3 regions of the Bacillus pacificus genome follow, and region 3 is predicted to be linked to each of the others. Evidence: a T-box and tRNA genes for the amino acid it is inferred to sense, from the RefSeq annotation. Region 3 holds a T-box; the other regions hold tRNA genes.

What was found. The T-box of region 3 lies ahead of lysS (lysine--tRNA ligase). A T-box ahead of a tRNA ligase gene usually reads a tRNA of that ligase, here a tRNA-Lys.
Region 1: it has a tRNA-Lys gene. The T-box ahead of lysS (lysine--tRNA ligase) is inferred to sense a tRNA for this amino acid. The anticodon was not compared.
Region 2: it has a tRNA-Lys gene. The T-box ahead of lysS (lysine--tRNA ligase) is inferred to sense a tRNA for this amino acid. The anticodon was not compared.

Annotation. Positions count from the first base shown of each region.
Region 1 covers NZ_CP086328.1:476,614-486,840, reverse strand. Annotated here, with positions in the region: gene LMD38_RS02505 (S8 family serine peptidase) at 23-4,246, shown strand; gene LMD38_RS02500 (L-lactate dehydrogenase) at 4,423-5,367, opposite strand; partial or broken gene LMD38_RS02495 (IS4 family transposase) at 5,964-6,119, shown strand; tRNA gene LMD38_RS02490 (tRNA-Glu) at 6,220-6,291, opposite strand; tRNA gene LMD38_RS02485 (tRNA-Ser) at 6,298-6,388, opposite strand; tRNA gene LMD38_RS02480 (tRNA-Asn) at 6,396-6,470, opposite strand; tRNA gene LMD38_RS02475 (tRNA-Ile) at 6,478-6,554, opposite strand; tRNA gene LMD38_RS02470 (tRNA-Gly) at 6,565-6,635, opposite strand; tRNA gene LMD38_RS02465 (tRNA-Lys) at 6,649-6,724, opposite strand; tRNA gene LMD38_RS02460 (tRNA-Thr) at 6,735-6,810, opposite strand; tRNA gene LMD38_RS02455 (tRNA-Phe) at 6,825-6,900, opposite strand; tRNA gene LMD38_RS02450 (tRNA-Asp) at 6,913-6,988, opposite strand; tRNA gene LMD38_RS02445 (tRNA-Met) at 6,990-7,066, opposite strand; tRNA gene LMD38_RS02440 (tRNA-Ser) at 7,094-7,186, opposite strand; tRNA gene LMD38_RS02435 (tRNA-Ile) at 7,204-7,280, opposite strand; tRNA gene LMD38_RS02430 (tRNA-Met) at 7,285-7,361, opposite strand; tRNA gene LMD38_RS02425 (tRNA-Ala) at 7,382-7,454, opposite strand; tRNA gene LMD38_RS02420 (tRNA-Pro) at 7,470-7,543, opposite strand; tRNA gene LMD38_RS02415 (tRNA-Arg) at 7,554-7,627, opposite strand; tRNA gene LMD38_RS02410 (tRNA-Leu) at 7,631-7,719, opposite strand; tRNA gene LMD38_RS02405 (tRNA-Gly) at 7,736-7,810, opposite strand; tRNA gene LMD38_RS02400 (tRNA-Leu) at 7,840-7,920, opposite strand; tRNA gene LMD38_RS02395 (tRNA-His) at 7,943-8,018, opposite strand; tRNA gene LMD38_RS02390 (tRNA-Thr) at 8,028-8,103, opposite strand; tRNA gene LMD38_RS02385 (tRNA-Val) at 8,108-8,183, opposite strand; rRNA gene rrf (5S ribosomal RNA) at 8,188-8,303, opposite strand; rRNA gene LMD38_RS02375 (23S ribosomal RNA) at 8,406-10,227, opposite strand, start outside.
Region 2 covers NZ_CP086328.1:4,931,404-4,941,630, forward strand. Annotated here, with positions in the region: gene glmS (glutamine--fructose-6-phosphate transaminase (isomerizing)) at 1-284, opposite strand, end outside; gene LMD38_RS25310 (hypothetical protein) at 297-482, opposite strand; gene glmM (phosphoglucosamine mutase) at 769-2,115, opposite strand; gene LMD38_RS25320 (CdaR family protein) at 2,108-3,589, opposite strand; gene cdaA (diadenylate cyclase CdaA) at 3,582-4,403, opposite strand; gene rocF (arginase) at 4,652-5,545, opposite strand; gene LMD38_RS25335 (glycerate kinase) at 5,755-6,900, opposite strand; tRNA gene LMD38_RS25340 (tRNA-Ala) at 7,016-7,088, opposite strand; tRNA gene LMD38_RS25345 (tRNA-Gly) at 7,099-7,170, opposite strand; tRNA gene LMD38_RS25350 (tRNA-Lys) at 7,176-7,251, opposite strand; tRNA gene LMD38_RS25355 (tRNA-Gln) at 7,257-7,331, opposite strand; tRNA gene LMD38_RS25360 (tRNA-Tyr) at 7,397-7,480, opposite strand; tRNA gene LMD38_RS25365 (tRNA-Val) at 7,498-7,573, opposite strand; tRNA gene LMD38_RS25370 (tRNA-Glu) at 7,579-7,653, opposite strand; tRNA gene LMD38_RS25375 (tRNA-Thr) at 7,678-7,750, opposite strand; tRNA gene LMD38_RS25380 (tRNA-Asn) at 7,755-7,829, opposite strand; rRNA gene rrf (5S ribosomal RNA) at 7,839-7,954, opposite strand; rRNA gene LMD38_RS25390 (23S ribosomal RNA) at 8,041-10,227, opposite strand, start outside.
Region 3 covers NZ_CP086328.1:2,681,822-2,692,048, reverse strand. Annotated here, with positions in the region: gene LMD38_RS14175 (hypothetical protein) at 1-38, shown strand, start outside; gene LMD38_RS14170 (hypothetical protein) at 215-418, shown strand; gene LMD38_RS14165 (hypothetical protein) at 446-688, opposite strand; gene LMD38_RS14160 (hypothetical protein) at 1,132-1,299, shown strand; gene LMD38_RS14155 (DUF421 domain-containing protein) at 1,512-2,009, shown strand; gene LMD38_RS14150 (class I SAM-dependent methyltransferase) at 2,255-2,884, shown strand; partial or broken gene LMD38_RS14145 (Mur ligase domain-containing protein) at 3,165-3,437, shown strand; gene LMD38_RS14140 (class I SAM-dependent methyltransferase) at 3,718-4,419, opposite strand; gene LMD38_RS14135 (SMP-30/gluconolactonase/LRE family protein) at 4,416-5,318, opposite strand; gene LMD38_RS14130 (DUF2197 domain-containing protein) at 5,460-5,627, shown strand; T-box leader at 5,704-5,959, shown strand; gene lysS (lysine--tRNA ligase) at 6,043-7,596, shown strand; gene LMD38_RS14120 (cell wall hydrolase) at 7,653-8,081, opposite strand; gene LMD38_RS14115 (acetamidase/formamidase family protein) at 8,237-9,151, shown strand; gene LMD38_RS14110 (response regulator transcription factor) at 9,277-9,984, shown strand; gene LMD38_RS14105 (sensor histidine kinase) at 9,981-10,227, shown strand, end outside.

The sequences.
Region 1 (10,227 bases), 2.2 Mb from region 3:
ATAAATTATCGGAGGCTTATACATGAAAAAGAAAAATCGTTTTGTTACCGGAATTGTAACGGCTGGCGTTCTGTTTTCAACTGCCCTTCCGTTCAATGTACTTGCTGAAAATCCTATTAACCAAATTGACTCTTCAAACGCCCAGTCTTTACTATCAAAACTTTCTAAAGAACAGCGTCAGGCATTACAAACGTTAGATGCCAACCCTGGTTTTACGATTTCACCAGATATTAATACAAGTAGTTCCGAACCAGTAAATATCATTGTAGAATTTCAAACGGCTCCAGTAAAGATTAATGAATTAAAACAAAAAGAAAAAGGGTTACAAGCTGCTCCTGAAAATATAAAGGCACGTATTGATCAAGAACATGAGGAATTTCAAAAAGGACTAAAACGTCTTTATCAGTTCAGCCCATCAGTAAAGTCAGGGAATTTCCAGTCCGTACAAATTAAACGTTCTTATAAACATGCGATAAATGGGGTTGCGCTGACGTTACCTGCAAATACAGTGGAAGAATTGTTACGGATTGGCGTTGTAAAACGTATTTGGAAAGATTACGAAGTGAAATTAAATTTACCAAAACAAGCAAAGCAGAAAGCACCTCAAAAACTAACAGATAGCATTCCGCAAATTGGGGTCGATAAGTTACATAGCGAAGGCATTACCGGAAAAGGAATTAAAGTTGGTGTATTAGATACAGGTATTGATTACAATCATCCTGACCTAAAAGACGTATATAAAGGCTATCGCGCAAAACCTGGCGAAGACTCTAGCAAGGTAGATCCAAACTCAGTAAAAGGTTGGGACTTTATTAATAACGATGCAGATCCGATGGAAACAACTTATACAGAGTGGCAACAATCTGGTGCTCCTGAATTTGATGATCGTGGCTCTTCCTTCTACACCGCGCATGGTACTCACGTAGCAGGTATCGTTTCTGCGCAAAAGAAAAACACATCAGATTCCGCAGTAAAAGGTGTTGCACCTGACATTGAACTGTATAACTATCGTGTACTCGGTCCATACGGAAGTGGAGATAGTTCTGGTATTATTGCTGCAATCGATAAATCTATTTCTGACGGCATGAATGTTATTAACTTATCGTTAGGTGACGATAGCAACAATCCACTTGATCCTACGTCTATCGCTGTCAATAACGCGATGCTTTCCGGTGTTGTTACAGTCGTTGCTGCTGGAAACTCTGGTCCAAATCCAGCGACACTCGGATCACCAGGTGCTTCTCCATTTGCGATTACGGTTGGCGCAAGTGATAGCTCTATTTCCTTACCGAAACTATCAGGTCATGCTGGACAATTACAATTTCCTAATCTAATTTTATTCGGCAAAAACTTTACTGATAAAATAGAAGATTTCAAGGGACAAACTTTACCTATTGAATCTGTAGGAATTGGTACGCCTGACGAGTTTAGTAAAAAAGATGTAAAAGGAAAAATCGCTCTCGTTGCACGTGGTACACTGTCATTTGATGAAAAAATTGCGAATGCAAAACAAGCTGGTGCAAAAGCCGTTATTATTTATAACAATGTGGACGGAGAAATTCCTTTCTACGTTGGCGAAAGTACAAAATACATTCCCGCATTCCGCCTAACGAAAGAAGACGGTGAAAAACTAAAAGCTCAAATCGAACAAGGTAATACATCCTTTACCTTTGACGAACTTAGTTATATTCAAACAGAAGGCGATCATCTTGCAGACTTTAGCTCACGCGGTCCTGTTACATCAAATGATGATATTAAACCAGATATTACAGCGCCTGGTGTTGCTGTACTTTCAACAGTACCTGAATATATTAACGACCCACAAGAGGGCGAAAATTATGATGTTTCCTATGAGCGTATGCAAGGAACATCTATGGCTTCTCCTCATATCGCGGGCGTTGCTGCTCTTATTTTACAAGAACACCCAGAATACTCTCCATTCGATGTAAAGACGTCTCTTATGAACACAGCTGATGATTTAAAAGAAAAGTATTCCGTATATGAAGTTGGAGCTGGACGAGTAGATGCGTACAACGCCGTTCATACGGAAACTAGTTTTAAAGTGCTAGATACAACAAAAACAGTTGTAAATGATGAAGTAATTGAAGTACCTGAAGAAACTGGATCCATTGCATTCGGGAAGTTCTATCAAAAAGACGGTGAATCTCTTGAACAAAAACGAAATATAAAAGTACAAAATCATAATAAACAAGAGAAAAAAGAATTTAAAACAGAAATTTCTTATACACCAGCATCTTCTTCTATTAACGACGCTACCGCAAACGGTGTAAAAGTTTCTGTTCCAGAAACAATTACTCTTGATGCTGGCAAATCAGATGAAATTGAAGCAAAAATTAATGTTCCAGCCGGTGTAAAACAAGGCCGATATGAAGGATATATTCATATTACAAATACGAAAAATAAAGAAGAAACGTACCAAATTCCGTTCTCTATTCGTGTATCAGAACCTGGTATTGAAAATGCAATATTATCAAGAAAAGCAATTTCAACTGATACATCTAAATTCAATCCATACCGTGAATCGTATTTGCACGGGGCGTTCCAATTAAACAGCGAACTTGAAACGTTAGATCTTATCGTGAAAGATTCCAAAACAAATAAAGCTCTCGGTTTCCTTGGTACATTAAACACTAGTGGATTAAAAACTGATGTGTATTACTACTTAGATTCATTCTTTAACGGCAGGGTGTATCCTTTTACAAATGATCCTGCAAAACCAATTGGTGATGAGAAAATCGACTTACCAGAAGGTGATTACACAATTGAGTTTGTTGGCTACGATAAAGACGGTAAAGCACGTGTGAAAGGGGATTATGTCGTAATTGATAATACACCGCCAGAAGTGAAATTAACTGGATTACGGCCTGGTATTTATGAATTAAATGAAGAGAACTATACAGTAGAAGACGGTAAAAAAGCACTATGGATTAAAGGAAATGTGTATGATTCGAACGTTGACTACTTAAAAGGAAAAGGATTAAACATTACGCAAGAAGCAAACGGAGTGATGTACTATGATTATTCTCCATACTTGCATAAGTTTTTACCTATTAATGCAAATGGTGACTTTAAAGTTGGCATTACTCCTGAATCCTTTAAAACTGAAGGTCCAATGAATACAGGCGTATATATTTTCGATTATGCAACTGCAGGAGCTGACTATCCGAGCGGTGTAAATAACTATTGGTTTATCCCGCAAGGAGCTCAATATGCGAAAACTAGTTATGATAAAAAAGAAGTATATAAAGGTGATGAATTCACTGTGACGCTAAACGCCAAACATGTGAAACAATTTGTTGCTGGGGAATTTAACGTAAAATTCCTAGAAAAGAACTTCAAATTTGCAAATGCGAAATTAAATCCTGCTTTTGAAAAGCTACTTTTCGAAAAAGGGGTGACCGCAAAAGTAAATGAACCGAAACTAGAAGAAGGTTCTGTTACAGTTGGCGGAGCTATCGATGACAAAAACTTCGCTGGATTAGATGGTGATTTCCCGTTCATTGATGTAACTTTTAAAGTAGAAAATGATGAGTTTTATGAAGCAAATGCTCAATTAGATTTATCAGTGTTCGCTTACTGGAAACAAGGTGAATCAGAGCCAAATAGAATGCGTGTCCTTCAAGATCAAACATTCTCAGTTATGTCTTTAAACTCACTAGTCGAAGGAAGTATTAAACCTGGTGCTTTCTTAAATGAACGCGGATATTTAGATGAAAAATTCGATTATACAAAGCTTGGCGTAAAAGTATATGCAACAGATTCTTACCGTCATAAGTTTGAAGGCTCACTTGATAAATACGGATCCTTCAAACTAAATGGACTTCCTGTTAATAAACGCGACTATAACTTATATGTAGAAGTACCAGGGCATTTAACAAGCCGACTAACCACGAAACTTGGTACTGAAAAAGACGGTAAGCTACTTGGCCAATATTATTATGCACGCTTTGATGAAAACCTTGCAGGTGATGTAAATGGCGATAAAGTAATTGATATAAAAGATGCTGAAATTATCGCTAACAACTACGGTAAAAAAGGACTATCTGTGAAAGACGGCGACCTTAACAAAGATGGTATTGTCGACGAAAAAGATATTCGCTTCGTTGAAAAGAACTTCTTGAAAAAAGGTCCAGATGCATCCAAATCACAAACACCTGTAGAAAAATCAAAAAGCGGTACACTGGCAGATATTTTAAAGAAATTAGGATTGACGCCTAAAAAATGATAATAATAAAGAGCACTCTACGCAAAGTAGAGTGCTCTTTTCTATAAACGACCCTGATCCAGCAAAAGGGGTATATTGGGGATATACAAGGGAAACCGGAAAAGGAATTTATATTAAATTATATATAAATCCAGAAGTAAGAAGTAGTTCCCCACTTCTGGATTATTTAGCAATTATTATAGTACTGGTGCCATTGTTTCTTTTAATACTTTTACAGAATGAGCGAATTTCGCTTTTTCATCCTCATTTAACTCAAGCTCTACGATTTCACGTACACCTTCACGGTTAATTACAGCTGGAACACCTACGTAAGCATCTTTCTCACCGTATTGACCTTCAAGGTATGCAGATACAGTTAATACGCTGTTCTCGTTGTTTAAGATTGCTTTAGTTACACGAAGTAGTGACATACCGATTCCGTAGTAAGTTGCACCTTTACGCTCGATAATATGGTAAGCTGCATCACGTACGTTTTCGAAGATTTTATCTAAGTCTTCTTGTTTGTACTGTTCGTTGTTAGCTAAAATTGTTTCTAGTTTTTGTACACCGATAGTAGCGTGACTCCATACTGGAAGTTCAGTGTCACCGTGTTCACCAACGATGTAAGCATGAACGTTACGTGGATCTACATCTAAGTAGTCACCTAACATGTAACGGAAACGAGCAGAGTCTAAAGTAGTACCCGAACCAATTACGCGCTCTTTTGGTAGACCAGATTCTTTCCAAGTTACGTAAGTTAAAATATCAACTGGGTTAGTTGCGATTAAGAAGATTCCATCGAATCCGCTATCCATAATACCGCGAACGATTTGTTTAAAGATCTTTGTATTTTTTTCAACTAAGTCTAAACGAGTTTCACCTGGCTTTTGTGGTAATCCAGCAGTGATAACTACTAAATCTGCATCTTTACAATCTGCATAGCTACCGCTCCAAACTTTTGTTGGTGATGGAGAGAATGGTACCGCATGGCTTAAGTCCATTGCTTCCCCTTCTGCTTTTGCTTCATTAACATCTACTAATACGAATTCTTCAGCTACACCTTGGTTGATCATTGAGTAAGCGTAACTACAACCTACAGCTCCTGTTCCTACTAATACTACACGATTGATACCTTTTTTCATGGTAATTTCCCCTCTCTATTGTTCACATATATTTTTTTATGATTGTTTAAGTAATTAATTAAAATACTAATTTAATGTTGTTTAACTTCTTTACACTCATATTGTAGCACGTATTATTGTGAATTACTTCACAAATTATGACCTATTTGTGAACTTTTTCACATAGAGTGTAAAGTTATTGGAATAGGTGTGGAATCCATTTCAATGGAGGCGTTTTCTTTAGATTGTGAAAGGGATTTTCTTATGTTTTTGTCGGTAAGTGAAATTATATCGGCGATTTTTAGAATATATCGACTATAACTCCAAATATATCAGCGATTTTTGAAATTTATCGACCGTAACTCAAATTATATCGGCGATTTTTGCAATATATCGACTTACCGACAAAACTCGACAATAATGACAGCATAAAAAAACTGCCTCCAGTAGATCACCTACTGAGAGACAGTTTCTTCTATATATTATTTATTTTCCGCCGTAGCGCCTAATACAGCATCCTTTGTTTGAACAACCCATATTTCAATTTTTATTATTCAACGGTATCTAATAACTCTACAACTAATTCCTTAGGATCTTCCCAGCTATGAGATTTACCCGTTTATCCAAGTGCAGGAGGCTTTAGCATAAGGCCGAGATAAAAATTCAATTTGAGTATGATTTGTTAAGTGAACATTCCTTCATACTCATACAGGTCAAGGTAAACAACATGATTATACTTACAGCTCTCTGTATTCCCAACTGTAACAGCGAATACTTCATCTTTCTTTTAATTCATAAAAAAAAGCAGACTATCCAAAGGCTACTTTTACACAACAAAAAAAGAGATAGCAGATTATGCTATCTCTTTTAGTATGACCCGTACGGGATTCGAACCCGTGTTACCGCCGTGAAAGGGCGGTGTCTTAACCACTTGACCAACGGGCCAATTACTGGCAGAGAAGAAGGGATTCGAACCCTCGCACCGCGTTCGCGATCTACTCCCTTAGCAGGGGAGCCCCTTGAGCCACTTGGGTACTTCTCTATAAATATGGCTCCGCAGGTAGGACTCGAACCTACGACCGATCGGTTAACAGCCGATAGCTCTACCACTGAGCTACTGCGGAACAATTATGGTGGGCCTAAATGGACTCGAACCATCGACCTCACGCTTATCAGGCGTGCGCTCTAACCAGCTGAGCTATAGGCCCATAATTGAAAAGCGGGTGAAGAGAATCGAACTCTCGACCAGAGCTTGGAAGGCTCTTGTTTTACCACTAAACTACACCCGCATTAAATTGTAAATGGTGAGCCATGAAGGACTCGAACCTTCGACCCTCTGATTAAAAGTCAGATGCTCTACCAACTGAGCTAATGGCTCATTTTGAAAGTGGTGCCGGCTAGAGGACTTGAACCCCCAACCTACTGATTACAAGTCAGTTGCTCTACCAATTGAGCTAAGCCGGCTTGCGACTTCAAAATGGTGGCTCGGGACGGAATCGAACCGCCGACACGAGGATTTTCAGTCCTCTGCTCTACCGACTGAGCTACCGAGCCTTTATGTAAAAATGGCGGTCCCGACCGGGGTCGAACCGGCGATCTCCTGCGTGACAGGCAGGCATGTTAACCACTACACCACGGGACCTTGGTTGCGGGGACAGGATTTGAACCTGCGACCTTCGGGTTATGAGCCCGACGAGCTACCAGACTGCTCCACCCCGCGACGATCAAATATTTACTTTAGAAAAAATGGAGGAGGTAGAGGGATTCGAACCCCCGCGCGACTCTCGCCGCCTGTCGGTTTTCAAGACCGATCCCTTCAGCCGAACTTGGGTATACCTCCGAGATATAAACTTCTAATGGTGGACCTTGTAGGACTCGAACCTACGACCGGACGGTTATGAGCCGTCTGCTCTAACCAGCTGAGCTAAAGGTCCTTTATGGTAGCGGCGGAGGGGATCGAACCCCCGACCTCACGGGTATGAACCGTACGCTCTAGCCAGCTGAGCTACACCGCCATAAATGATATTAAGATAAGTGGAGCCTAGCGGGATCGAACCGCTGACCTCCTGCGTGCAAGGCAGGCGCTCTCCCAGCTGAGCTAAGGCCCCATGTTTTTGGGAATATCGGGAAGACAGGATTTGAACCTGCGACCCCCTGGTCCCAAACCAGGTGCTCTACCAAGCTGAGCCACTTCCCGTTAATAAAAGCGCGCCCGAGAGGAGTCGAACCCCTAACCTCTTGATCCGTAGTCAAACGCTCTATCCAATTGAGCTACGGGCGCATATGGTGCCGAGGGCGGGGGTCGAACCCGCACGGTGGTTACCCACCGCAGGATTTTAAGTCCTGTGCGTCTGCCTGTTCCGCCACCCCGGCATGTCATATTGAAAATTGGAGCGGAAGACGGGATTCGAACCCGCGACCCCAACCTTGGCAAGGTTGTATTCTACCACTGAACTACTTCCGCAAGACATGTATGAGTTATTTAATTAAAAGTGCGGGTGAAGGGAGTCGAACCCCCACGCCAAAGGCGCCAGATCCTAAGTCTGGTGCGTCTGCCAATTCCGCCACACCCGCATATTAATTTATTTAAGAAAAATGGGGCGACTGATGGGAATCGAACCCACGAATGCCGGAGCCACAATCCGGTGCGTTAACCACTTCGCCACAACCGCCATAATTTCTGGTGCCGACTAGAGGACTTGAACCCCCAACCTACTGATTACAAGTCAGTTGCTCTACCAATTGAGCTAAGTCGGCTAAATGGTGGAGGATGACGGGATCGAACCGCCGACCCCCTGCTTGTAAGGCAGGTGCTCTCCCAGCTGAGCTAATCCTCCATTTGCCTGGCAACGTCCTACTCTCACAGGGACAATGTCCCAACTACCATCGGCGCTAGAGAGCTTAACTTCCGTGTTCGGTATGGGAACGGGTGTGACCTCTCTGCCATCATTACCAGACTGTATTCATTTAAGACAAGAATTATTGTAACTCATTTAACTTTTAAAGTCAACAAGTTTTTTATATTCTTTCAAAACTAGATAACATTTGCTACATATTATATGGTTAAGTCCTCGATCTATTAGTATTCGTCAGCTCCACATGTCACCATGCTTCCACCTCGAACCTATCAACCTGATCATCTTTCAGGGATCTTACTAGCTTACGCTATGGGAAATCTCATCTTGAGGGGGGCTTCATGCTTAGATGCTTTCAGCACTTATCCCTTCCGCACATAGCTACCCAGCTATGCCCTTGGCAGAACAACTGGTACACCAGCGGTGCGTCCATCCCGGTCCTCTCGTACTAAGGACAGCTCCTCTCAAATTTCCTACGCCCACGACGGATAGGGACCGAACTGTCTCACGACGTTCTGAACCCAGCTCGCGTACCGCTTTAATGGGCGAACAGCCCAACCCTTGGGACCGACTACAGCCCCAGGATGCGATGAGCCGACATCGAGGTGCCAAACCTCCCCGTCGATGTGGACTCTTGGGGGAGATAAGCCTGTTATCCCCGGGGTAGCTTTTATCCGTTGAGCGATGGCCCTTCCATGCGGAACCACCGGATCACTAAGCCCGACTTTCGTCCCTGCTCGACTTGTAGGTCTCGCAGTCAAGCTCCCTTATGCCTTTGCACTCTACGAATGATTTCCAACCATTCTGAGGGAACCTTTGGGCGCCTCCGTTACACTTTAGGAGGCGACCGCCCCAGTCAAACTGCCCACCTGACACTGTCTCCCGGGTCGATAAGACCCGTAGGTTAGAATTTCAATACAGTCAGGGCGGTATCCCACCAGCGCCTCCACCGAAGCTAGCGCTCCGGTTTCAAAGGCTCCCGCCTATCCTGTACAAACTGTACCAAAATTCAATATCAGGCTACAGTAAAGCTCCACGGGGTCTTTCCGTCCTGTCGCGGGTAACCTGCATCTTCACAGGTACTATAATTTCACCGAGTCTCTGGTTGAGACAGTGCCCAAATCGTTACACCTTTCGTGCGGGTCGGAACTTACCCGACAAGGAATTTCGCTACCTTAGGAACGTTATAGTTACGGCCGCCGTTTACTGGGGCTTCAGTTCAGAGCTTCGCTTACGCTAACCCCTCTCCTTAACCTTCCAGCACCGGGCAGGTGTCACCCCCTATACTTCGCCTTACGGCTTCGCAGAGAGCTGTGTTTTTGCTAAACAGTCGCTTGGGCCTATTCACTGCGGCTTTCCGTTAAGAAAGCACCCCTTCTCCCGAAGTTACGGGGTCATTTTGCCGAGTTCCTTAACCAGAGTTCTCTCGCACACCTTAGGATTCTCTCCTCGCCTACCTGTGTCGGTTTGCGGTACAGGCACCTTTATCTCGCTAGAAGCTTTTCTTGGCAGCGGGGAATCAAAGACTTCGCTCCATAAGGAGCTTCCCCATCACAGCTCAGCCTTTACGATAAGCGGATTTGCCTACTTATCAGCCTAACTGCTTGGACGTGCACAACCAATCGCACGCTTCTTCTATCCTTCTGCGTCCCTCCATTGCTCAAACGATAAAGAGGTGGTACAGGAATATCAACCTGTTGTCCATCGCCTACGCCTGTCGGCCTCGGCTTAGGTCCTGACTAACCCTGAGCGGACGAGCCTTCCTCAGGAAACCTTAGGCATTCGGTGGACGGGATTCTCACCCGTCTTTCGCTACTCATACCGGCATTCTCACTTCTAAGCACTCCACCAGTCCTTCCGGTCTGACTTCACTGTCCTTAGAACGCTCCCCTACCACTGATACCATTGGTATCAATCCGCAGCTTCGGTGGTGTATTTAGCCCCGGTACATTTTCGGCGCAGAGTCACTCGACTAGTGAGCTATTACGCACTCTTTAAATGGTGGCTGCTTCTAAGCCAACATCCT
Region 2 (10,227 bases), 2.2 Mb from region 3:
GTAAAACGCTTTGATGTACTTTGATGCGGATGCGCGTTTACTTTGCTCGGAACACCATGTGTAGCCCAGCGTGTGTGACCGATTCCCACGCTTGTTGCTACGTTCTCATCTACGATTTCGCGAAGTTTTGCAATACGGCCTTTTTCTTTGTATACAACAACACCGTTCTCTGCTTGTACTGCAATACCTGCTGAATCATATCCACGATATTCTAGCTTTTCTAAACCTTTTAATAAAATTTCCTTTGCATCTTGCTCTCCAATAAATCCTACGATTCCACACATGTTTAGTCGCCGTTACAAATGCTTACACTGCTCTGCGAACATGTAACGACATAGTCCGATACCATTTTTATTTATACTAAAAAACGGATTACATATTGCTAGCCCTGTAAGCTTGTAACGGCTTTCACCTTCCTCTCGATTGGGTTTAAGTCCGTATATACTTATACAGCTAGTTTGTATCCGTTCCTTTTCTCTCATCACACTTTCACCTTTGTCCACTAAGTCACCTTAATGATTTAAGTAAAAGCTTGCGGTTGTGATGAACAACCGGGAGCCATCCGCCGAAATCTCGATAAACCCCACCTCGTCAACTACACTACTTGTAGTTCTGGCGCTTCTATAATTTACAATATTTCCTTTGAGAAAAAGAACAAGACCATCTTATAACAAACATGGATAAACCGTCAATGAAAATTTTTTCACCATCTATAAAACATATGAAAAAGGAGCACTTATTGTGCTCCTTTTCAATAAATTTATTAAATTATTCAGCGCCAACTTCCGCTTTCACAACTTCTACAATGCGATGTACATATGCATTACAAACTTCTTGTGTTGGTGCTTCTGCCATTACACGAATAAGTGGTTCTGTTCCAGATGGACGAACAAGAATGCGGCCATCACCGTTCATTTCTTCCTCTACAACACGAATAATTTCTTTAATTTTTTCGTTTTCTAGTGCTAGTTTTTTATCTGTTACACGAACGTTTACTAGTAATTGCGGGAATTTTGTCATTTCTCCTGCAAGCTCAGATAATGGTTTTTTCGTCATTTTCATAATGTTTACAAGTTGAAGTGCACTTAACATTCCATCACCAGTTGTAATGTAATCAAGTAAGATAATATGTCCTGATTGTTCTCCACCTAAGTTGTAACCTCCGCGCTTCATTTCTTCCATTACGTAGCGATCACCAACTGCTGTTTTATCACTTGTAATACCGTTAGCTTCAAGTGCTTTGTAGAAACCTAAGTTACTCATAACTGTTGAAACAACTGTATTGTGCTTTAGTTGACCAGTTTCTTTCATGTACTTTGCACAAATAAACATAATTTGATCGCCATCAACGATGTTTCCTTTTTCATCTACAGCGATTAAACGGTCACCATCACCATCGAAAGCAAGACCAATATCAGCACCTTTTTCTTTTACTAATTCAGCTAATACTTCTGGATGCGTAGAACCTACTCCATCGTTAATGTTCATACCATTTGGTGAAGTTCCCATTGTTGAAATATCAGCTTCTAAATCAGCAAATAAGTACGGAGCTAAAGAAGATGTAGCACCATGCGCACAATCTAAAGCGATATGCAAACCTGAGAAATCTTCCTCTACAGTTTGTTTAATGTATTGTAAATACTTTTGTCCACCTTCAAAATAATCACTCACTTGCCCAAGGTTCGTACCTGTTGGACGTGGTAATTCATCCACTTCTTTGTCTAATAAAGCTTCGATTTCTGCTTCTTGCTCATCTGTTAATTTAAAACCGTCTGAACCGAAGAATTTAATTCCGTTATCTTGTACTGGATTATGAGATGCAGAAATCATAACACCAGCTTGTGCATCTAACGCTTTCGTTAAATAAGCAACACCTGGTGTAGAAATAACACCAAGACGCATTACTTCTGCTCCAGTTGATAATAGACCTGCTACTAAAGCTCCTTCTAACATATGTCCTGATATACGTGTATCACGGCCGATAATTACTTTTGGACGGTCTGTATCTTTTGTTAATACATAACCACCAAAACGTCCAATTTTGAACGCTAATTCAGGTGTTAACTCCTGATTCGCAACCCCGCGTACTCCATCTGTACCAAAATATTTACCCATTATGATTCGCTCCTTTTTCTGGCTCTTTTTGATTATCTACTGTTGGCTCTTGGCTAGTTTCTTTATCTTTATTTTGTTCCGGTTCCTTCTCCTTTTCCTTTTCTGGATCAGGCTTAGGTTCAGGTTCAGGATTTTTTGGTTTTTCAGTTTGATTATCTTTATTATTATTTGAATTTGGTTGCTCACCGTTACCCTGTACTTCTTTATCAGGATTTTCTTTCTTCACAATTGTGACTTTAGCACTTTTTTGTTTTGGCTCTATTGAAATATTACCAGGGCCACTCACTTGAATAGCAACATCCTTCGTCCCAGGAGACACATTTTGTAGATTAATCACTGCTGTTATTTGAGCAGCTGTTATTTTATCTACTATACTTGTTTCTCCTGAAATATCAACGCTTATCTTCCCATCTTGCGGCGAAAGTAACTGGGCCGTAACGTCTTTAGAAAGTCCATTTTTTTGAATTGATATACCATCAATCGTTCTTGTTTTCGTTTGTTTTGTTTTTTGTACGCCTACTGAAACCTTTACTTGATTTGGCTTCGCACTTGTTACACCCTTTGGTAATAAAACAGAGGTATCGAATGTTGTAGACTCTGTCAATTGACTAAGATCTACTTCGACCCCCTCTATCGATTGTATATTATCCAATATATCTTTTGGACCTGCTATCGTTACTTCTCTCGGCTCAACGCTAACATTTGTAACGGCCAATCCTTCCGGTAAACTCCCCTTTTTCGCATATGTTATAGGAACAGTTTTTTCAGTATTATTGGCCGTAGCTTGCGTCGCCACATTCAACGTTACACTAATTTTAGATGGACTTGTTCTTACATTTAAACGTTTGCCTTCTTTATTGTATAATGTCACTTCGGGTGTTTTTGTAACAGTTTTATTAACACCTTTTAAATCAACATACGCCTTAGCAGATGAAATACTTTCAATTTCTTCTTTCGTCCCAACTACCTCAACCGTATCAGGTTTAATGTTTGATTTTTCGAGCGTAGCACCAGCTGACATCTGATCCTCATTTGATAATTTCAAGTCTACATGAACATATTTTCTCGCTTTTTCATGAAGAGTAATTTTAATTGTTGATGGCTGAACTGTTCCTTTCACATCATCTGGAAGTCCATTCGTTTTCAAAGAAACTTCATACGTTCCTTTTTCGCTACCTCTCAAATCAACTGGTATATCAAATTGTTTTTTCGCTTTTGCCGTAGCAACTGCTGCCTTTGGACCCTCTAACTTCACCTTAACGCCCTCTGCCGGAATACCACTTACAATATATTTCTCTTCATCATACTTAACGTTAATAGCATAATTAGTTAATGTTTCTTTCGCATCATTTGCAAAAGGTAGTATCCCCGATGTCGTATTTTTTTCAGTTAAAGTCGCTGACATAAAAAGCATACACGCCAATAGTAATGAGATCCCCTTTAAAAACCAATGATTCTCCATTAACTTATCCATGACGCTTTCTCCTCCAATTCCATAAAGACGAAGAAGTCGTTTTTTCGTTCGCACTAAATTCAGCTAACAACATATCTTTCAGTTGTTCTGTCTTCAAATCACGATGCAACTTACCATTTTTCGTTAAAGAAATTTGGCCTGTTTCTTCCGACACAACTACTGTAATGCTATCAGTAACTTCACTAACTCCCATTGCAGCGCGATGCCTAGTTCCTAACTCCTTAGAGATAAATGGACTTTCTGATAACGGAAGATAGCAAGCTGCTGCTTTAATGGTACTTCCTTGCATAATTACTGCTCCATCGTGAAGAGGTGTGTTTGGAATGAAAATATTAATGAGTAATTCCGATGATACGTTTGCATTTAGCGGAATACCCGTTTCTACATAATCACCCATACCGGTCTCTTTTGACAAGGTAATTAATGCACCAATTCTACGTTTTCCCATATATTCCGTTGCTTTCGCTATCGCTGTTGCAACCATTTCAGGCTCATCATCCTCATGAGTTCCAGTACGCGAAAATAAACTCCCGCGTCCTAGCTGCTCAAGCGCTCTTCGCAATTCTGGCTGGAAAATAATAATAACGGCTAAAAATCCCCACGTTAATACTTGTTCAGTTAGCCAATATAGCGTTCGCAATCCAAGGAAAATACTGATCATCCGAACGACAATAATAACTGTAATCCCTTTTAAAAGTTGAACAGCTTTCGTCCCTCGGATTATGAGAATTAGCTTATATATAATAAACCATACAACGGCAATATCTAATGCCGTACTAAGATATTTCAAAATGGTCGTATCTTCAAAAGGCATGCTAACCCTTCCTCCTACTTACGAGCAATTCTATCCATATATTGAAATATTGTTTTATGCTCTATCTGTATGTATTTCCAACAACTAGTTAATTATACCATACATGAAACAAACGACAATTACAAACAACCCCCTTTAGTCTAAATTGGTAAGATGTCAAACATTCTTATCGTACAGTATAATATAAATCATTATTATACGCCTATTTTCAAATAAAAAAAGCAACTTCTCAGTTGCTTTTCTTACATTTATTTTAGTTTTTCACCGAATAAAGAACCCATTAAAGCAACCGCTGTTGTTGCCGTTCTATTTCGCTCATCTAAAATCGTATTTACCTCAACAAACTCGGCAGATGTAACAATATCAGCTTCCGCTAACATCTCCATTGCTAAATGACTTTCACGATAAGATAAGCCACCAATTACAGGTGTTCCAACTCCTGGTGCATCATGAGGATCAAGACCATCTAAATCTAATGATAAATGCACACCATCAGTATGAGATAAATACGCGATTGTTTCTTCCATAACAGCCGTCATACCCATACGATCAATCTCGTGCATTGAAAATACTTTAATACCTTCATTTCGAATAAAGTCTTTTTCTCCTTCATCTAATGCACGTGCACCGATAATTACAACATTCTCTTTTTTCACCTTTGGATATGCCCCGTATAAATCTACAAGCGCCGGATGTCCATACCCTAAACTTGCTGCAAGTGACATACCGTGAATATTTCCAGATGGTGAAGTTTCTTCTGTATTTAAATCGCCATGTGCATCATACCAAATAACACCTAGGTTTTTATAATGTTTCGCAACACCAGCTAATGTACCAATAGCGATACTATGATCGCCACCTAATACAAGTGGAAAACGCCCTTCTTCTATAATATGATCCACCTTACTTGCTAATTCGTTACATACAGTTGCAACTTGTGTAAGGTTTCTTAAGCTTGTATTTACATCTACTTCTTTTTCTCTCTCTATACATATATCTCCCATATCTTTAACGTCATATCCAATTTCTTCAATTCTTTCAATTACACCTGCATAACGGATTGCGCTCGGCCCCATATCAACTCCACGACGCATCTGGCCTAAATCCATTGGAACTCCAATAACTGAAATTTCTTTTTTCATAGATAGTATCCCCCTTTTGTGCCTTCACTAAATATTTTAAATCTTTTATATAGTCTGACTCAACTCGACATTTTTCTGTATGGATATACAAATTATTCACTTATATCCGCTTCAAAATCCAAATGTTAAGACTATTCTATGTATAAAGTTAACTTAATGAAACAACTACTATCATTATTATTAGATAATAATAAAAAACACTCCCGCATTTAGAAGTGTTTTTCTGATGCTATTTTCCACACTGCTGCAATATTCTTTGCTGTCATTTCAATATTCTCTTCTGCTACTTTATATGCCTCCTCTAATGTCATCGGACTTGTTGTAATACTAAATACTGCATCAATTCCTTTTTCATGAACAGCCGAGTAATTCGGAGATACTGATCCCCCAATCGCAATGACAGGAATATGAAAAAGCTTTGCACGCTCCGCAACACCTACTGGGGCCTTTCCATATGCTGTTTGTTCATCTATTCTCCCTTCGCCAGTTATAATTAAATCTGCACCTTCTATATGCTTATCAAAATTTGTATAATCTAATACAATTTCAATTCCCCTCCGCAAGCTTCCTTTCAGCACTGCAATAACAGCTGCTCCCATACCTCCTGCAGCTCCTGCACCAGGTATTTTAGATACGTCGCAAAATAGGTATTGTTTAAGGATATGCGCATAATGCTTTAAATTCTCATCCAGCTCTTTCATCATCTCTTCATCCGCACCCTTTTGTCGCCCAAATACGAAAGATGCTCCTCTTATTCCAACTAACGGATTATCTACATCACATGCTGCTTCTATCTTTATATGCTTTAAGCGTGAATCCATTTGTGAAAAATCAATAGAGACAATCGAATGTAACGTTCCACCAGACGGCTCTATTACTTCTCCTTTTCCATTTATAAACCTGACTCCTAAAGCTGACAACATACCCGCTCCTCCATCATTTGTAGCACTTCCTCCCAGTCCTAAAATGATATGCTCAGCTCCTTCGTCTAGCGCATGTAGTATAAGTTCTCCTGTTCCTTTCGTCGTCGTAATAAGTGGGTTTCGCTTTTTAGCTGGAACGTGTTGTAAGCCTGATGCTGCTGCCATTTCAATAAACGCTGTCTTTTTATCTTTAGACATACCGTAAAAGGCTTGTACGCTCTCTCTAAGCGGTCCTGTCACATGAAATGATATAATCCTCCCGCTTGTAGCATCAACAAGGGAATCAACCGTTCCTTCCCCTCCGTCTCCAATTGGTATTTTTACATACTCTGCTTTAGGAAAAATTGCTCCAAAACCTCTTTCAATAGCTTCACATACTTCTATAGCTTTTAAGCTTTCTTTATATGAATCAGATGCAATAACAACTTTCATAATTATCCCCATCCTTTATTTTCACGTTTTCTCCATTTTAAATGACAAGTATGAAAGTTGTCTTTTTAAACACAAAAAAAGCTTACATCATATGATGTAAGCTTTCTCTATTAGATGGAGCCTAGCGGGATCGAACCGCTGACCTCCTGCGTGCAAGGCAGGCGCTCTCCCAGCTGAGCTAAGGCCCCTTAGTAATTAAGCGGAAGACGGGATTCGAACCCGCGACCCCAACCTTGGCAAGGTTGTATTCTACCACTGAACTACTTCCGCGAAAATGGTGAGCCATGAAGGACTCGAACCTTCGACCCTCTGATTAAAAGTCAGATGCTCTACCAACTGAGCTAATGGCTCGTAAATGGCTGGGCTAGCTGGATTCGAACCAGCGCATGACGGAGTCAAAGTCCGTTGCCTTACCGCTTGGCTATAGCCCATTAATATTTACTAGTATGGTTATCTTTTCAAAAAAATAAACCCTCTCAGGTTATTTTAAAGAAAATGGTGGAGGGGGGCAGATTCGAACTGCCGAACCCGAAGGAGCGGATTTACAGTCCGCCGCGTTTAGCCACTTCGCTACCCCTCCGACATTTAAAATATATATGGTGGAGGATGACGGGATCGAACCGCCGACCCCCTGCTTGTAAGGCAGGTGCTCTCCCAGCTGAGCTAATCCTCCAAAAGTGGTGACCCGTACGGGATTCGAACCCGTGTTACCGCCGTGAAAGGGCGGTGTCTTAACCACTTGACCAACGGGCCAAAAAAGTTTTAAACCTATTCCCAAGCTTCCAACCGGGCTTGAACCGGTGACCTCTTCCTTACCATGGAAGTGCTCTACCAGCTGAGCTATGGAAGCATAATGGCTCCGCAGGTAGGACTCGAACCTACGACCGATCGGTTAACAGCCGATAGCTCTACCACTGAGCTACTGCGGAATAATATTAGCCTGGCAACGTCCTACTCTCACAGGGACAAGGTCCCAACTACCATCGGCGCTAGAGAGCTTAACTTCCGTGTTCGGTATGGGAACGGGTGTGACCTCTCTGCCATCATTACCAGACTTTTATCATTATAAACATTTCTTTCGAAATGTCAAGAGGAAAATTATATATTCCTTCAAAACTAGATAACATTGCTACATATTATATGGTTAAGTCCTCGATCTATTAGTATTCGTCAGCTCCACATGTCACCATGCTTCCACCTCGAACCTATCAACCTGATCATCTTTCAGGGATCTTACTAGCTTACGCTATGGGAAATCTCATCTTGAGGGGGGCTTCATGCTTAGATGCTTTCAGCACTTATCCCTTCCGCACATAGCTACCCAGCTATGCCCTTGGCAGAACAACTGGTACACCAGCGGTGCGTCCATCCCGGTCCTCTCGTACTAAGGACAGCTCCTCTCAAATTTCCTACGCCCACGACGGATAGGGACCGAACTGTCTCACGACGTTCTGAACCCAGCTCGCGTACCGCTTTAATGGGCGAACAGCCCAACCCTTGGGACCGACTACAGCCCCAGGATGCGATGAGCCGACATCGAGGTGCCAAACCTCCCCGTCGATGTGGACTCTTGGGGGAGATAAGCCTGTTATCCCCGGGGTAGCTTTTATCCGTTGAGCGATGGCCCTTCCATGCGGAACCACCGGATCACTAAGCCCGACTTTCGTCCCTGCTCGACTTGTAGGTCTCGCAGTCAAGCTCCCTTATGCCTTTGCACTCTACGAATGATTTCCAACCATTCTGAGGGAACCTTTGGGCGCCTCCGTTACACTTTAGGAGGCGACCGCCCCAGTCAAACTGCCCACCTGACACTGTCTCCCGGGTCGATAAGACCCGTAGGTTAGAATTTCAATACAGTCAGGGCGGTATCCCACCAGCGCCTCCACCGAAGCTAGCGCTCCGGTTTCAAAGGCTCCCGCCTATCCTGTACAAACTGTACCAAAATTCAATATCAGGCTACAGTAAAGCTCCACGGGGTCTTTCCGTCCTGTCGCGGGTAACCTGCATCTTCACAGGTACTATAATTTCACCGAGTCTCTGGTTGAGACAGTGCCCAAATCGTTACACCTTTCGTGCGGGTCGGAACTTACCCGACAAGGAATTTCGCTACCTTAGGACCGTTATAGTTACGGCCGCCGTTTACTGGGGCTTCAGTTCAGAGCTTCGCTTACGCTAACCCCTCTCCTTAACCTTCCAGCACCGGGCAGGTGTCACCCCCTATACTTCGCCTTACGGCTTCGCAGAGAGCTGTGTTTTTGCTAAACAGTCGCTTGGGCCTATTCACTGCGGCTTTCCGTTAAGAAAGCACCCCTTCTCCCGAAGTTACGGGGTCATTTTGCCGAGTTCCTTAACCAGAGTTCTCTCGCACACCTTAGGATTCTCTCCTCGCCTACCTGTGTCGGTTTGCGGTACAGGCACCTTTTATCTCGCTAGAAGCTTTTCTTGGCAGCGGGGAATCAAAGACTTCGCTCCATAAGGAGCTTCCCCATCACAGCTCAGCCTTCACGATAAGCGGATTTGCCTACTTATCAGCCTAACTGCTTGGACGTGCACAACCAATCGCACGCTTCTTCTATCCTTCTGCGTCCCTCCATTGCTCAAACGATAAAGAGGTGGTACAGGAATATCAACCTGTTGTCCATCGCCTACGCCTGTCGGCCTCGGCTTAGGTCCTGACTAACCCTGAGCGGACGAGCCTTCCTCAGGAAACCTTAGGCATTCGGTGGACGGGATTCTCACCCGTCTTTCGCTACTCATACCGGCATTCTCACTTCTAAGCACTCCACCAGTCCTTCCGGTCTGACTTCACTGTCCTTAGAACGCTCCCCTACCACTGATACCATTCGGTATCAATCCGCAGCTTCGGTGGTGTATTTAGCCCCGGTACATTTTCGGCGCAGAGTCACTCGACTAGTGAGCTATTACGCACTCTTTAAATGGTGGCTGCTTCTAAGCCAACATCCTAGTTGTCTAAGCAACTCCACATCCTTTTCCACTTAATACACACTTTGGGACCTTAGCTGGCGGTCTGGGCTGTTTCCCTTTTGACTACGGATCTTATCACTCGCAGTCTGACTCCTAAGGATAAGTCATTGGCATTCGGAGTTTGACTGAATTCGGTAATCCGATGAGGACCCCTAGTCCAATCAGTGCTCTACCTCCAAGACTCTTACACTTAAGGCTAGCCCTAAAGCTATTTCGGGGAGAACCAGCTATCTCCAGGTTCGATTGGAATTTCTCCGCTACCCACACCTCATCCCCGCACTTTTCAACGTGCGTGGGTTCGGGCCTCCATTCAGTGTTACCTGAACTTCACCCTGGACATGG
Region 3 (10,227 bases):
ATATACCGGCAGTGATAGAACTGAGTTATAAAAAGTAAGAGAACTGTCATAAAATCATTACGGGGAAAATGTGTTAAATTAATATTTTTTAGAGCACTCAATAGCTGAATGCTCTTTTTATTTTGGATATAAGTAATTTAAATGGAAATAAACTACCAATAAATGTTAACCTTAAAGTGTAGTGTTTATTTTGAATAGGAGGCTGATAGAGTCTATGGCAGTACGTATAATTGATGATTTACAACAATTATCATTGTTACTTATGTTTTTAAGTACATTTATATTTTACAGGTACTTAAAGAAGGTTAAACGAGAGAGGAAATTGACTGGTTTTGAATGGACAATGTATTTTGTCACTCAATTTGCGACATTAATTTGGGCAATGACTTATTTTATTAAACACTTAGCTGAATCGTAATTTCTATTCACTCAATCTAGTTTACTGTTATCTATTAGGGATATAAATATAGTCTGTATCTAAATCAATAACAACATCGCTCAAGAGGTCTTCTTGTAATAACTTTGGGATTCGTTCATAGTGGTACCGCATACAAAATAAAATTAGAAGCTCTTTATTAGATATTTCTTCATTTTTAACATTTAAATACATTATCATTAACTCTTTAAGAGAACAATTAAGGCCAAAAACATACTCATTAATTCCATATCCATCAAATTCAATTATCATATTATCACTGTTGGGTGCTAGCCAACGTTATAGCTTAAATTTTAGATGAATTTATTATACATTGTTTGAAATGTAGTGAGAATATATTTTTATAAAATGTGAGGGTTATAAATGGAACAAAATAAATTAGTTTTAGAAGGACCACACTTGAACAATGTTTTGAGGAATTAAGTCAAGGAATAATTACCTCTTTAAAAGTATTTGTCTCATATGAATAATGAACAAAATGACCAGGTACTTGTCACATAGCCCACATATGTTTAGACACTAATATGATAGCAGAGCGCGGAGTAACATGTACGGGGATTCTTTAATAGGTACAACGGGTTGTGAAAACAGAGAATGGTTTTTGCTCTTTCATTATGTACAAATAGTATATTATCTTTCTCAATGTACATATTAAGTAAAATGTTTCATATCATGTACATAAAAGGTGGGGTAATATGGATGAAAAAAAGGAAAATGAAGAATTGATTAAATTTAAGAAACAATGGTTTAATGAAGATAATCAACCAGTGGCTGGAATAGAGTTAGCTTTACCGCCTGATATAGGCAGCATGTTAGACTCCAAATCAGTTGATGATGAAAGTGAAGAAAGTAATAATGAATAAGTTTAATCTATATGCATCCATTCGGGTGCTTTTTCTTTTTTTGACAATGGAAGATGGACCATCAAATCCTTATTGAAAAAGGTTGGTCAAAATAAATTCTTTTTCAGTATATGTAAGTTTGATTTTTACAAAAAAGTTTAATTAAAATACATTTAGAATGCTATATGAAATGGGAATGCTAGTAACATTCACCATTAAAGGATTGGGCTATTATGAATATGATTTTTGAAAGCATTATTTTAATTCTGACTGGGATTATTGCATTAAAAATGACAGGTAGTAAATCTGTTAGCCAAATGACAAGAGCTGAAATTATTATAGTAGTATCAATTGCACGTATTATTGTGGAGCCTGTATTAAGTAGGAAAGTAGGCCCATCTATATTTGCAGCTGTAATATTTGCAGCCGTCCTTCTTATCATTCATTTCTTTGAATTGAAATCAAAGAAGATGGAACAATTCCTAAATGGCAGTAGCATTATAGTAGTAGAAAATGGAGAGATTGTAAAAGAGAATTTGATGAAGGCGAAAATGTCGGAACAACAACTATATATGCAATTAAGAGAAAAAGGAATTCATGATCTGAAGAGCTTACAGCAAGTTACAGCTGAGCCGAATGGGCGGATTGGTTACCAATTAATAGAGAAAGCTCAACCGATAACTTTAGAAATGTTAGAAAAAGTAATAGATCAGTACAATATAAAAAGATAATTTATCTTAAGAAAAACCAATACTACAACGGAAGTATTGGTTTTTCTATTTTTTTACATATTAATATAGGGGAAATAATAAGCCAATCTTAAAATTAGATATAGGCTTATTATTATGCTATATTCAATGAACCTATAGTGAATGTGGTAAAAAAATTAATTTGGCATAGGTAGCCACAGCACTAAAATTTATAAGTTTTTAATGTGATACTAAAAATAGGATTAGAACAAGGAGATAGAAACATAATGGAATTTTGGGAATCAAGTTTTATTGAGAAACAAACGATGTGGGGTTTTGAACCTACAGAATCTGCAATTTTGGCAAAAGATTTTTTTCTAGAAAAGAACGTTAAGGACATATTAGTTCCGGGTATTGGTTATGGAAGAAACGCGAAGGTATTTATCGAAAATAGTATAAATGTAACAGGTATTGAAATTTCGAAAACAGCGATCGATTTAGCAAGAGAAAACGGACTAGAAGATGTTAGTATCTATCACGGTTCGGTAAACGAAATGCCTTTTGATAATAAACTGTATGATGGGATATTTAGTCATGCACTTCTTCATTTGTTGAATGAACAGGAAAGAGAGAAATTTATTGAAGATTGTTATAATCAGTTAAAACCAGACGGATATATGGTTTTTACAACTGTTTCTAAAAAAGCTCCCATGTACGGAAAAGGAAAACAGTTGGATAAAGATTATTATGAGATAATGGAAGGTGTAAAAATGTTCTTCTATGATTCGGAATCTATAAAAAAAGATTTTAATCAATATGGATTAGTACAAGTTTCGGAAATTGATGAACCAAATAAGAACATGGCAAATAAACCTTCAATCAACTTTTTAACGATAAAATGTAAGAAAGAACTATAACTAAAAGTTATTAAGAATGATTAAATATGTTTATATATTAATTATGCACAAATAAAGAGGACAAGCATATAATAGAAATACCTTTTAACTTTAAGTAACCTTAACTTTCGTTAATAGGGTATCTCAAAATCCCCAAAAGAGCACTTGCGGAAACAAGTGCTCTTTTATTTTTTGTTTATTTAAGATGAATAAATTTCGTTAAATCAATATGGGGTTTTAAGCCATTATTTTATATAAAGTGGTAAAATAAATAGGGGGAATATTTAAGGGGGCGGAACATTTGAAACTAAAAGAGCTGGCGAATTTGTTATTGATTAAAGAAACTATTGGCAATATGGATGTAGAAATTACGGGGTTAGAAATGGATTCTAGAAAGATAACTGATGGAGATCTATTTATATGTGTATCAGGTATCGATGGTTTTCTTGAAGATCGACATCAATTTGTTGAAGATGCAGTGAAGAATGGTGCTGTAGCGCTAATTGTAGAAAGGGATGTAAATATTGAGATACCTAAAATAGTAGATCGTGAACTTGCAATAACTCACGCAATAAACATGGCATCTTCTAATGATATCGTTTTGATTGCAGGGAAAGGGCATGAAACGTATCAAATTTTAAAAGATTCAACTATTCATTTTGATGATAAAGAAAAAGCTCGACAAGCAATTATTAACAAATGAATTTAATTAATAGCTTAATAGTATTTCTAATAAAAATAATGTTTTAGATAAAGCTAAAACTAATAACGAAGTAATTTTTTGAAGAATTGATCATTGAAAGGTAAGGGTGTTTCTCTAAATATATGAGGGGAAAACCTTACCTTTTATAGTTTTATTTCTGAAAAATAAATGTTATAGCATTTGTTTTTAATTGAATATGCCTTTCATCGCGAACAATATCATAGACTAATTCTTTTATTTCAACTTTAATTTCTTTCCATTCCTTATAAATACTTTTTAATAGATATATCATATCTTCAGTAGGAAGGTTAATTTCAATTAAAGCATCTAATTCTTCATTTGTATGTAAGTCAATTTCTTGTATGTTCGAGTTAATAATTAAACAATTAATACCGCCGTTTGTTGTACCTTTTTTCATAGAATGGAGCACGTGTTTTAAATCTTCTTCTGACTCAACATGCTCTAAACTGGATACTGCAACGATATAATCATAAGTATTAGGTTGAATGTAGTAGTTTTCAATTGCTGCTTGTTCTGTTTTAATATTATTAATTACACCATATTCTTTACTATAAGTTTGTAATTTTGTTAAAGCAGAATCAAGTAAATCCACACATGTAACAGTACCACTAGTATTTTGAATCTTTTGGGCAATTGGAATACTATTTCTTCCAACGCCAGAGCCGAGATCAAGTACTTGCAAGTTGTTTTTTCCTTCAAAATAATCCATCAAATCCATAACTGTTTTAACTGGTTTGTAAAGCCAAGAGCCAGTTTCAAATAGTTTGTATTGTTCATAGCAAAGGTCATGATATTTCTTTTCTTCTTGTCTTATGTAATCGAGACGATTCATATTGTTTCAGCTCCAATATTATTATTGCGAAATGAATGGGTAGGACAACCTTTTATATTTGTTTGAATTCGAAAAATACCACCAGCATGTGGATATTCTTTTAATTCGTTATTTGTCATTCTTGTTCTGGCTGTTGTAACATATAGGTCTGTTAAATTAGGTCCTCCAAATGTACACGAGGTTACATATAGCGCTGGAATTGGGATGCTTAATATTCGTTCTCCAGTTGAAGGATTCCATCTCGTAATCTTTGAACCTCCCCAATGAGCAATCCATAAACAACCTTCCTCGTCAATTGTCATACCATCAGGTAGACCGTCATTTTCGGGGAAAATGATTACATCATTTGGATTACGAATTTCTCCAGTACAAATATTATAATGAAAACGAACTACTTTTTTAGTAGGTGTATCAATATAGTAAAGGTATGTATAATCAGGTGACCAAGCGATGCCATTTGATGTATTTACATGTGAAACTTTTTTCTCTACCTTTAAACTATTATTTAAACAATACAAGGAACCTACAGCATTAATACCGTATGTATCTGTAGTACCTGCCCAAAAACGTCCTGCTGGATCGCATTTTCCATCGTTAAAACGATTATCAAATAAATGTGGTTCAGGGTCAAAAATATGTGTCAGTTTTTCTGTTTTTATATTAATAGAATAAAAGCCATTTTCCATAGCTAGGAGTAGTACGTCATCTAAATATGGAACAACACAGCCAATTTGTTGATTGAGAGCAATTACTCGGTTTGTATTAGCGGTAGGGCTAAATATGCATAATTGTTTCTCCACAATATCAACCCAGTATAAAAGCTGCTTTTTTTCATCCCAACATGGTCCTTCAGCTAAACTTGCTTTCGCATCTAAAATTAATTCTATATTACTGTCCAAGATGTCCACCTCGCTTTATAAGATATTTATATAATTCGATAAGAATAGAGGTAAACCTTTTAATCAGAAGATATTAAGATTTGTACTATGGAAAAGTAATTTTCTCGAGCGATTAAAAAATGTATAAACATGGAGAGGAAAATGCATATGATGTTTTATGAAATTATTTGCTTTTCTTGTAAAAATATATTTCGTGTGTATGAAGGTAGTGAAAAATATAAGCGATTTAAAGAGAAACCAAAAGGGTTATATTGTTGTGATGAGTGTAGCCACAAAATTCAATTAGAAGCGATAAAGAATTTTTTTTAGATAATTATACTGTTTTATTTCGGAAAAGTTTGACAATAGAGTCGTTTTAAATTATCATATGAAAAAACTAATATTTAAAATGGCATGGAAGAGAAGAGTAGTTAAGAAAGAATACATACAGAGAGCTCTGGTAGCTGAGAAAGAGCGGTATACATCTTAACGAAAAAAGACTTGGAGCTGCGCAAGGAACTAATTTATTTAGGGATGGTGCGACGGGTTCTCCCGTTATAGAGATAGGGTATAAGCTATTTTGCCGTACCTGAAGAGGTTAGTATGGCGACATATTAACAAACTGAGGTGGTACCGCGAAGCTAATAACTCTCGTCCTCAAGATGAATAATCTTGGGGGTGGGAGTTTTTTTATTGCAAAAAAATGAAAATGTGAGAACAAAAATATAATTGAGGTGAGTAGTATATGCATTGGGCGTATGAAGTAGCAAATGAATTAATTAGAAAACATCCAAACAAAGAAACTTTTATTTGCGCATCTGGGATTAGTCCATCAGGTTCTGTTCATATTGGAAACTTTCGTGAAATCGTAACGACTTATTTTGTTGTAAGGGCACTTCAAGATTTAGGGAAAAAAGCGCGTTTTATATTTTCATGGGATGATTACGACAGGTTTAGAAAAGTTCCTAAAAATATTGATCCATCTTTTATAAAGTATATCGGTATGCCATACTGTAATATACCAGATCCGTATGGATGTCATAATTCATATGCTGATCATTTTGAAAAAGAGTTTGAGGAATCTCTTCAAGCATTTGGAATTGAAGTAGAATTTATTTATCAACATGATGAATACAGGAGCGGAAGGTATAACAAAAGCATATTAGAGGCTTTGTATAAAAGAAAAGAAATATATGGTATTTTAATGGATTATAAAACTGGGGAATGTAGTGAAGAAGAGCGAGAGAGCTTCTATCCAGTTACGTTATATTGCGAGAAATGCGGGAGAGATACAACAGCGATTACGCATTTTGATGAAGTATTAAAAACAGTTCGGTATGAATGTGAATGTGGAAATCAAAATGAATTATCTATACTAAATACAAATAATATGAAATTGAATTGGAAAATCGATTGGCCGATGAGATGGATGATAGAGGATGTTGTTTTTGAACCGGGCGGAAGAGATCATTCATCAGAAACGGGTAGTTATAATGTATCAAAAGAAATTGCGAGAAAAATATTCAATCGTGAAGCGCCCCATTACGTTGCTTACGATTTCATTGGTATTAAAGGGAATCATGAAAAAATGTCTAGTTCCTCAGGGAATAGTATTACACCTAGCGAGTTGCTAAAAGTGTATTTGCCCGAAGTGATTCTATTTATGTTTGCAAAATATAGGCCAGACGCAGCTTTTCATATCGGTCTTGATGAAGATGTGATTCGCAATTATACAGAGTATGAACGATCAAAAGATCGTTATAAAAATAAAACGCTCAAAAATGAAGATTTATTTGATGCAATTAAACTTTCTAGAGTAGATAGCGAATTGAAAGAATATCCGAAATTTAATCAAGTAGCAGGAACGTTACCGTTATTAAATTTTGATTCATCTATTTTACAAGGTATATTAGACAAAATAGATAGGAATTATGCATTAGAGGATATGGTAGCGATAAGTAAACGTGCAGAGTATTGGGTTAGAAACTTTCAATCTGAAAAATTAATGGCGGTAAATCAAGAGAGAAATATAGAGTTTTACAACACATTAGATGAAAGACAGAAAGAATGGTTAGTAGAAGTCTGCAACATACTTCGTTCTAACAAAGATTACTCTAACTTAATGGAACAATTGTACGCGCTTTGTCATCATGAAAATAAAAAAATAATGAAAGAAAATCAAAAACAATTATTTATTATTATATATAAGCTCATTATGAATCAGTCCAGTGGCCCTCGAATACCGTTATTAATACATGTTGTAGGAGTTGAAAAGTTCATCACATTATTAGATTTTTAAAAAGCTCAAAGAAATGCAAGTACTTAAAGGGCTAAGTACTTGCATTTCAAATTCTATTACCGTGAATACATTTTCGGACATTCGTCACCACTAGGTTCATAAAAACAATGACTTTTAAACTGTCCTACAAATGGCTGGTTATACCATTGGGGTGGACAAGATCCAACTGGACGGAAATACCAAAGAGCCCATCGTGCAGGCCAGCGCCATTCACCTTGTAAAACTTTTCGTGCGATTTCTTTTTCTGACTCACGAGCACGTTGATAAAAATATCCGTATTGCACTGCTTCGAATCCACCAGGGCTTTGATATACAGCGTCACGTACAGAACGAAGTTGTTTAAAATCTAAGCAATCACAAAATACACGATTTACTACTACACAGCCAACAAGTTGTTCACCTTGTCGACCGTCGCCTTCAGCTTCAGCACGCATTAAACGAGCTAGTAAATCAACATCGCTTTCGTTATATGGAATAAGGGGCATAGTGATACCACCTTTCTTTACCTGTTATAGTAAAGAGTGTATGTATGAAAATAAGCTAAGTGCTTTTCTATATGTAAATTCATTAATTATTAAAAGGAGCTTTTATGAAAAAAGCTAATTATTAATTGTAGACTAATATAAAGAGGAGAGATAATATGCATCGAATTCAGAAAGACCATATCATTTACGCAATGTCACCAGAAAATCAACCATGTATGGAAGTAGAAATTGGGAGTCGCCTTATATTTGAAACATATGATTGCTTTGAAAATCAAATTAATTCTGAAGATGTTGTGTTTCAAGAATTAGATTGGAACCGGATTAATCCAGCGACTGGTCCGGTATATATTAATGGTGCAGAACCTGGGGATATATTAGTTGTTACGATTGAAAAGATAAAAATTGCAGAGCAAGGTGTTTTAACTACAGGGGTGAATCTTGGCGTAATGGGTGAAGAGCTACATGAAAATACAGTGAAAATCGTCTCAATACATAATGAACATGTTCTGTTTTCAAATGAACTACAAATCCCGATTAATCCAATGATCGGTGTAATTGGAACAGCGCCGAAAGAAGCGAGCATTTCATGTGGCACACCGCATGATCACGGTGGGAATATGGATTGTAAAGAGATAAAAGAAGGGACAACATTATTATTACCTGTAAATGTTCCTGGTGCTTTATTAGCATTAGGTGATTTACACGCAGCGATGGGTGATGGTGAAATTGGTGTTAGTGGAGTAGAGGTTGCTGGTGAGGTGACGGTAACAGTTCAGATTATAAAAGGAAAGAAATGGCCACTACCAATGGCTATCCAAAATGAAAAAGTAATGACGATTGCTTCAGATAAATTACTAGATGATGCGGCGAATCGCGCTGTACGTAATATGGTGACATTTTTACATGAAGAATTAGTAATGTCTAAAGCTGATGCTACTCTTTTATTATCAGCTGCCGGTGATTTAAAAGTTTGTCAAGTTGTGGACCCGCTTAAAACGGCACGAATGGAACTAAGTATGGACTATATGGAGAAGCTAGGTTTTAATTTGAGTAAATTTCATATTAAGTAAGAATAATAGAAGAAGGATGCTTTTGTATAAAAGTATCCTTTTTAAATTTACGAATTAAATAAAAAAAGGTATTATTTATTTTATATAATTGCATATACGATTGCGGATCGAAAAAGGAGTAAATAATGGTTAAAATTATGATTGTAGAAGATGATATGAAAATAGCAGAATTATTATCAACACATGTTACGAAATACGGGTATGAAGGAATTATTGTATCGGATTTTCAAAATGTATTAAATATTTTTTTAGAAGAACAACCAGAGTTAGTTTTATTGGATATTAATCTACCGAGTTTTGATGGGTACTATTGGTGTCGTCAAATTCGCGGAGTTTCTACATGTCCGATATTATTTATTTCAGCTCGTGAAGGTACGATGGATCAAGTTATGGCGTTAGAAAACGGTGGCGATGATTTCATTTCAAAGCCATTCCATTACGAAGTTGTAATGGCTAAAATTCGAAGTCATTTAAGACGTGCTTACGGAGATTATGCACCAAAAATAGAAGAACGGATGGTTGAGCAACATGGTCTTTGTTTATATCCTGAAAGGCTTGTATTGAAGCTTAAGAATCAAGAAATTGATGTAACGAGAAATGAAGCTATTTTATTAGAAATGTTAATGAAAAATTATCCGCGTGTTGTGAGTAGGGAAGTATTGTTAAATAAATTATGGGATAGCGAATCTTATGTTGATGATAATACATTGAGTGTAAATACAACACGTGTGCGAAAAAAGTTAAAAACGTTACATATTGAGGATGCGATTGAAACGATTCGTAGTGTTGGATATAGATTGCATATTACTTGGGATACAGGTATGGAAAAATGATAAAGCTGTTTATACGTGATCATATACCTCTTATTTGTTTTACAGCAATCCAACTACTATCCATATTTCTCGTATATTGGTTTGATGGACATAAGCATATCGCGACGGCATTGTATGCAATGTTTTTAGGTGCCTTTTTTATGGTAGGCTATTTAGTATTTCGTTACTTTACTCATCGTACTTTCTATGAACGATTAGCAAACCCGATGCAATCTTTAGATGAATCTGTTCAAAAATCTGATT